Regions from separate parts of the Peribacillus sp. NPDC097295 genome, predicted to be linked through region 1. Evidence: riboswitches for the same ligand, from Rfam matches in the RefSeq annotation. Region 1 holds a riboswitch; the other holds the start of a gene.
What was found. Region 1 has a riboswitch for cyclic di-AMP ahead of ACIQXN_RS20870 (cation:dicarboxylate symporter family transporter). Riboswitches for the same ligand answer to the same signal wherever they lie in the genome.

Region 1 (3,252 bases):
CTTTCCGCCTTCAATGATTCTAGTTTTGAAGGTATCAAGTTCCCCAGCATCTTATAGTACGTCGAGATCGAACGAAAGTAAATTTTATTAAACCACCCATCGTCCTGGGCTAGGTAAACAAATTGGTTATTCATTTTACGAAAGAAAGGGGGATCTAAATGATTTTTGGTATGCGCTACATATAAGAGTTCTGCTAATTCCCTTCCTTCCAATTCTTCTAGACTATCCGCTTCTTCAAAGTCAATCCAACAGAAATCCCCATATGCTCGGACATCCTCTTTCAACAGCTTAGTGATATTATCGGATGAAACACTCTCCAGCAAGACATTCAAGTTGTAGTCCCCACCATCATATTGATGTTTCAATAATAAGATGGAATTCAAGCCATGAGGCAGGGAACAAGTAAATTCCCGAAAACTAAGGCCGTTAAAGAGGACAAATCGTTCGGAAGCCTGCATATGCATATATAAGATATCATTATCTTCATTTTTCATGATCACATTCCCTCCGACCCTTTCATCATTAGTTATATTTTATCAAACTTTTCATTATTCACGAAGGTTATATAAAATAGAATTATAAATACCACTATAGAAAACAACCTTCTTCTGAACCGCTCATAAATATTGACCATTTGAACTTCAATGGCCTTTTTCAAATAAAAAACTCCAGAGTGTTAACACCCTGGAGTTTTGACCATATTATGAAGCTTGTCCGAGCTTATCATTTTCTGCTGGAGGGTTAAATTGACCTTCCCACTTAGAAATGACAATTGCCGCAAGAGAGTTACCGATAACGTTAACCACAGTACGTCCCATATCAAGAATACGGTCAATACCTGCAATGAATGCCAGTCCTTCAATTGGGATACCAACAGTTCCTAATGTTGCTAAAAGCACAACGAATGATACGCCAGGTACACCGGCAATCCCTTTAGAGGTAATCATCAATACTAACATTAACGTAATTTGCTCATAAGCGCTTAGGTCTATCCCATACATTTGAGCAATGAAGATGGCTGCTAAAGCTTGATATAATGTAGAACCATCAAGGTTAAAAGAATAACCAGTCGGAATAACAAAGGATGTAATATGTTTAGGACATCCTGCTTTCTCCATCTTCTCCATGATTCTTGGAAGAACCGCTTCAGAACTCGCTGTAGAGAATGCTAAGATTAATTCTTCTTTTAAAATTCCGATTAACTTAAAGATACTGAAGCCGACAAATTTTGCAATGAGACCAAGAATGACAATGACGAAGAAAATCATCGTTCCGTAAACAGAAAGGGCTAATTTCCCCAATGGAATCAATGATGATAATCCAAATTTAGAAATGGTCACACCGATAAGTGCAAACACCCCAATTGGAGCAAACTTCATAACCATATTCGTTAAGTTGAACATACCTTCCGCAGCTCCTTGGAAGAAACGGAAGACTGGTACACCCTTTTCACCAATAGCTGCAATGCTTAGTCCAAACAATACTGAGAAGAAGATGATGGCAAGCATATCGCCTTCTACCATAGCTTTGATTGGATTAGATGGTACAATATGAACGATTGTGTCTATAAATGATTCGTGTTGCTTAGACTCTGCTGTATCAACATACGTAGAAATATCAGTTTGTTCTAGATTACCCATGTCGACGCCTGCACCAGGCTGAATAATGTTAGCGGACATTAATCCTACACCGATCGCCACTAATGTTACTACTATAAAGTAGGATAGTGACTTCGCACCTAATTTCCCTACTGATTTTAAATCACCCACGCCTGCAACTGCAACGATTAGGCTAGAAACGATAATCGGAACGACGATCATTTTTATCATTCGTAAGAAGATATCGCCTAATGGTTGTAGATAGCCTTGGGCTGTCTCACTTCCATAAAATATAGCACCTACGATAATCCCTAGAATTAAGCCAATAAAAATTTGAGTCGCTAAACTCAGTTTGATTTTCTTCATTTAATTTCCTCACCTTCCATATAGTCTTTGATGTAAAAACATTTGTCTCGGTAAGGGAAACAAGATACTAATAAAAAGAGAAAAATTTTTCTGTATATTGAAAAACTTCTATCCTTACGCTTAAAAAAAAGACACACTACGTGTCATTTTCCCTATTCGCGGTTATTCACACATGTTCCCTCGAAGACGCTTACGGGGTTAGCTGTCGGGTTAGGAATCGGAAACACAATGGCCCTTTCATCTCTGAATTCACCCCTAGCGGATGAAATCCGCAAAAATGGTTCCCCCGTTCTTTTTTATAAGATTAAGCGAACTAACTTATATTAAAATATTATACTAAAAATATAAATCTGTAAATATATTTTCATATCCAAGCCTTGAAATGCATCGATAAATTCTGAATATTAAGAGCTAATTTAGTTTACACTTATTGTTTAAATAGGTAATTAGTTTAAGGTTTAAAAAAGGTTAATAACCAATTTTGGATTAATATAAATTATTTTTCCAAAATTCCTAGTAAAATGTATCTAATTTTCTCCCGGGTAGATAATTTCTTATAAGTTCCAGGATTCATTTTTTCAAAACTAAGTGGTGTAATGAAGCGAGAATGGTTTTTCACTACCTTTTTTGGGTCTAACAGAATGACATCCCCCACTGTTGGCCCTTTAAGGATTTCCTGTTTCCCTTTTGCATGAGCACCTTTTGTAAGGTATTGACGATCCACATGTCCTTTGTTGGTTAATGCATAAACATGTGGCTGCTTCGCATCATGCACCGCTTTCGTGGGTACGACCGGCACTCCCGCCTTCACATTCGTTATCACCGTAAGATCGACCTTTGAACCGGCTAATAACGGTTCGGACTCTTTGGGATCTGCCACGATCTTCGCCTGGAATGGGTATCTATTCTCTTCCTTAAGAGTAGGTTCGTCTTTTGGATAAGAATGAATACGGCTTATCGTTCCAGCCAATTTCTTATTCAAGTCAGGAGCACTTGCCTTTAACTCCATTCCCACCATTGCCTTCTTTAACTGTTCTTCAGTAAAGGTTCCTTCGATAGCCATTTCTGCAGAAGCGATTGAAATAATCGGGTTCGACAAATTTTTATTGATGTTTTTCACGGTACCGTCCGCTTCACTTGTCGTCTCGACGGCATTCGTTTGCACCTCGATTGAACTTAATTGAGCTTCCAGCATGACCACTTTTTCCTCCAGGTTACTTTTTTCAAGTTCCTGCTTGTACTTCTCTTGCTCAATATTACTTTTAATTAAATCCGAGGAAGACGTGGT
Region 2 (3,252 bases), on a different contig from region 1:
TCGCTGCTGTCGTAACCGTTGTAAAGAGCGCACTCTGAGCAATGCCAAAACGTACCTCTTTACCTTCCATGCTGCCACTTTCTTGCGATAGGCCTAACGCTTCCAATTGGGGATTTCCATTTTGTTCACTAAAGTAATTCACACAAAGGAAGGCAAGTAACATAAGTCCCATCGCTGAAAAAAGGATCCAACCCTGTTTTCTACTTTTGGCCATATATCCAAATGTCAATGGGAGGGCAGCAGGAATGAGGATCATCGATAAAATTTCTAAAACATTCGTAAAGGCATTAGGGTTCTCAAATGGATGCGCCGAATTGGCACCAAAGAATCCACCACCGTTAGTCCCTATATGTTTGATAGACTCCAATGCGGCGACAGGTCCCCTTGCTATATTTTGAGTCGCTCCTTCTAAAGTAGTAACAACGGCTGTAGGATCAAGGGTTTGTGGTACTCCTTGCGAAACAAGAATCAAACTGACCAAAACAGAGAGTGGCAAAAGCACCCGAATGATGGATCGAATTAAATCCACGTAGAAGTTTCCTAAACTCCTCTGGCCGGTCAAGCCCCTAAAAAAAGCGATGCATAGGGCAAGACCAGTAGCAGGTGTCGTGAACATCAAGAAGATGATGACAACCATTTGTGATAAGTACGATAGACCGGATTCTCCACTATAATGCTGTAAATTGGTATTCGTAAGAAAACTTGCTGCCGTATTGAAGGCCAGTAAAGAATCCATGTTAGCGATCTCGCTTGGATTCCCTGGCAATAGTCCCTGAAAACGTAAGATCACATATGAGATAATAAACATGACTAAGTTACTCAAGAGCAATGCCTGTGCATATTGCTTCCAATTCATATCATTTGTCTTGATTCCAGATAGTTTATAAACGCCTCTTTCTACCCACCCAAACACCCGATCATGCCTTGTAGTTTCAAGGGAAAATACCGTTGTTAAGTATTTAGCCATTGGTATTGCTAGTAAAATTACAAAAAGCAACACCACACTGATTTGTAAAAAATCCATTTACATTTCCTCCGTTAACGTTCTATTAATATTTTTCCGGGTATAGTAAAGCATGAATTAAATACACGGTTACCGCCCCTGCAATAAGAAACAACATATACTACTCTCCTTTTTTCGTTATAACTTTGTTACAAAAATGAATAAATCCACTGAAAAGAAAAAAGGGTGCCGACATAAGTAAAATCGTTACAAATTCCATTCAAAAACCCCACCTTACCTTTGTTTTGAAGAAACCTTCGATCCACCTCCTTCACTAACAAGTAGGACAGTCTAACTAGTTAAAAGCCAGTTAAAGCTAGATGTGCCTGGTTTACTACAGATTACACAATCAGCACCCATTCTTTTGTACTCCTTGGAATATCCGTAGCAACTCGTGACAATAAATAAATGGATTGATTCGTACACCGAAAACAGTGCAAGTAGTTTTATCCCATCAAATAGAGAATTAGGAAATAGGTAGATAAAGTGATTTGGTTCTAATTGCTTAAACGGTAATTTCAAAAAAATGTTCTTAGAATTTCCTAACTCATAATCAAAGATTTGTAGATTACGTGTATCCGTATGACTTTCATTGATGCTATCCTTTACTGATTCAAATAATTTCCCCTTGCCGACCACAAAAACTGCACTCACTTTCTTTCACCCCAATTTTCAATATCCAACTCCCCGCCGTGCTCATCCGTGCAGTGCCACCAATTAAAAACATAAAAAATAGACCAATGTATACTCTTTCTCCTAAAGTTCGCCATTGTATATCCATCAAAGTTTCGGGATTGAAAAAATTCACGCCAAAACAAGAAAGACATGCAAAAACAAACATAATCAGTGGAGAAAAAATACTCATTGGTCTACTTATCGCCCAGCAAGCTTTAAAGCTCTCTTTGCGATCTGTCTTCCAAGAAACCTTTTCATAAATATAGGCATAATAAAAAGACCTACTAAAATGACAGGTTGCTATTTTGCTATACATACAACAAAAAAGCCTCCTGAATTAAGGTGGTCTTATGACCTCCTTCGCTTTAGCCGACGAAGTTAGCTGACGGGTAGGATGGCGAAAGAGTATCACATCCCTTCTGCAAAATGCAGAATTAACCCCATAAATAGTGGGTCCTCCGTTCTCAATCACTTGAGATTTGGCCGATATCAAATTGTTATTGATGAGCATATTCTACGCTCATTACCAAACGTTTGTAAACCTAAAAAAAACTTCATATAACCAGAAATAACGTCGTTTTTAACCATTTAAATCCATTTTATTAATCAAAAGCATCATTTCCTCTATTTTTCTATTTTTTTCTAACATTACCATATAAACTCATAATTCCATTGACAAAAACTTGAATTCGGCTTTATGATAAGTCCCATATATAACCCATGGAGAAGTCGGAGGCATTATGCTAAATCAAAAAAAGAAAATTGAAGCCGAAATTAGTGCAGCATTCATTAAGTTCCAGCGTGATTTAATCGGCAGAGGTCCACAAGAAGTCAAAACCTACATAATTAATGACATGATCATCACACGTTTCAAGGGAGTTTTGACTATCGAAGAAAAACATCTTGTCAGTCAGGATTCTGGAAAGAAGCTTGTAAAGAAAATGCGCTCTCTTCTACGTGAAATGTACAGTGAGCAATATGAAAAAATAGTCGAAGAACTAACAAGCTGTAAGGTGCTTTCTTCCCATAGTGATATTAGTACCAAAACAGGTGAAAGAATCGAAGTTTTTATTGTTGATAAAGATTTGGAAAAACACTTAGAAAGTTCCAAATAACATGTTTACAAAACAATAAACCTAAAAAAGGCAGAAACGTTGACGAACAACATTTCTGACCTTTTTGAAAAAAAGACTTACCGATCAATACCAAAAATCAAAGCTTCACCCGTTGGAGACGAAGGGCATTAAGTACAACAGATACAGAACTAAAGGCCATCGCAGCACCTGCAAGCCACGGTGCAAGAAAACCAAAAGCCGCTATCGGTATCCCAACCACATTATAAGCAAAAGCCCAAAATAGATTTTGCCTGATGTTCCGCATCGTTTTTCTGCTCATGAGGATGGCATCCGCAATGCTATTTAAATCACCCCGTATAAGCGTTATATCCGAGGCTTCCATGGCGACATCCGTTCCCGTCCCGATAGCCATTCCGATATCAGCGAGAGCGAGTGCCGGTGCATCATTGATTCCGTCCCCGACCATTGCGACCTTTCTTCCGGACGCCTGGAGTTTTT

Region 2: linked by a shared signal. The riboswitch ahead of ACIQXN_RS12385 (hypothetical protein) and the one ahead of ACIQXN_RS20870 (cation:dicarboxylate symporter family transporter) in region 1 are both predicted to bind cyclic di-AMP.

The regions. Positions count from the first base shown of each region.
Region 1 covers NZ_JBIWCW010000025.1:25,534-28,785, forward strand. Annotated here, with positions in the region: gene ACIQXN_RS20865 (hypothetical protein) at 1-494, opposite strand, end outside; gene ACIQXN_RS20870 (cation:dicarboxylate symporter family transporter) at 702-1,964, opposite strand; cyclic di-AMP (ydaO/yuaA leader) riboswitch at 2,137-2,285, opposite strand; gene ACIQXN_RS20875 (efflux RND transporter periplasmic adaptor subunit) at 2,461-3,252, opposite strand, start outside.
Region 2 covers NZ_JBIWCW010000006.1:51,283-54,534, forward strand. Annotated here, with positions in the region: gene kdpA (potassium-transporting ATPase subunit KdpA) at 1-1,024, opposite strand, end outside; gene ACIQXN_RS12380 (potassium-transporting ATPase subunit F) at 1,050-1,121, opposite strand; gene ACIQXN_RS12385 (hypothetical protein) at 1,617-1,994, opposite strand; cyclic di-AMP (ydaO/yuaA leader) riboswitch at 2,031-2,173, opposite strand; gene ACIQXN_RS12390 (Na-translocating system protein MpsC family protein) at 2,419-2,793, shown strand; gene ACIQXN_RS12395 (heavy metal translocating P-type ATPase) at 2,891-3,252, opposite strand, start outside.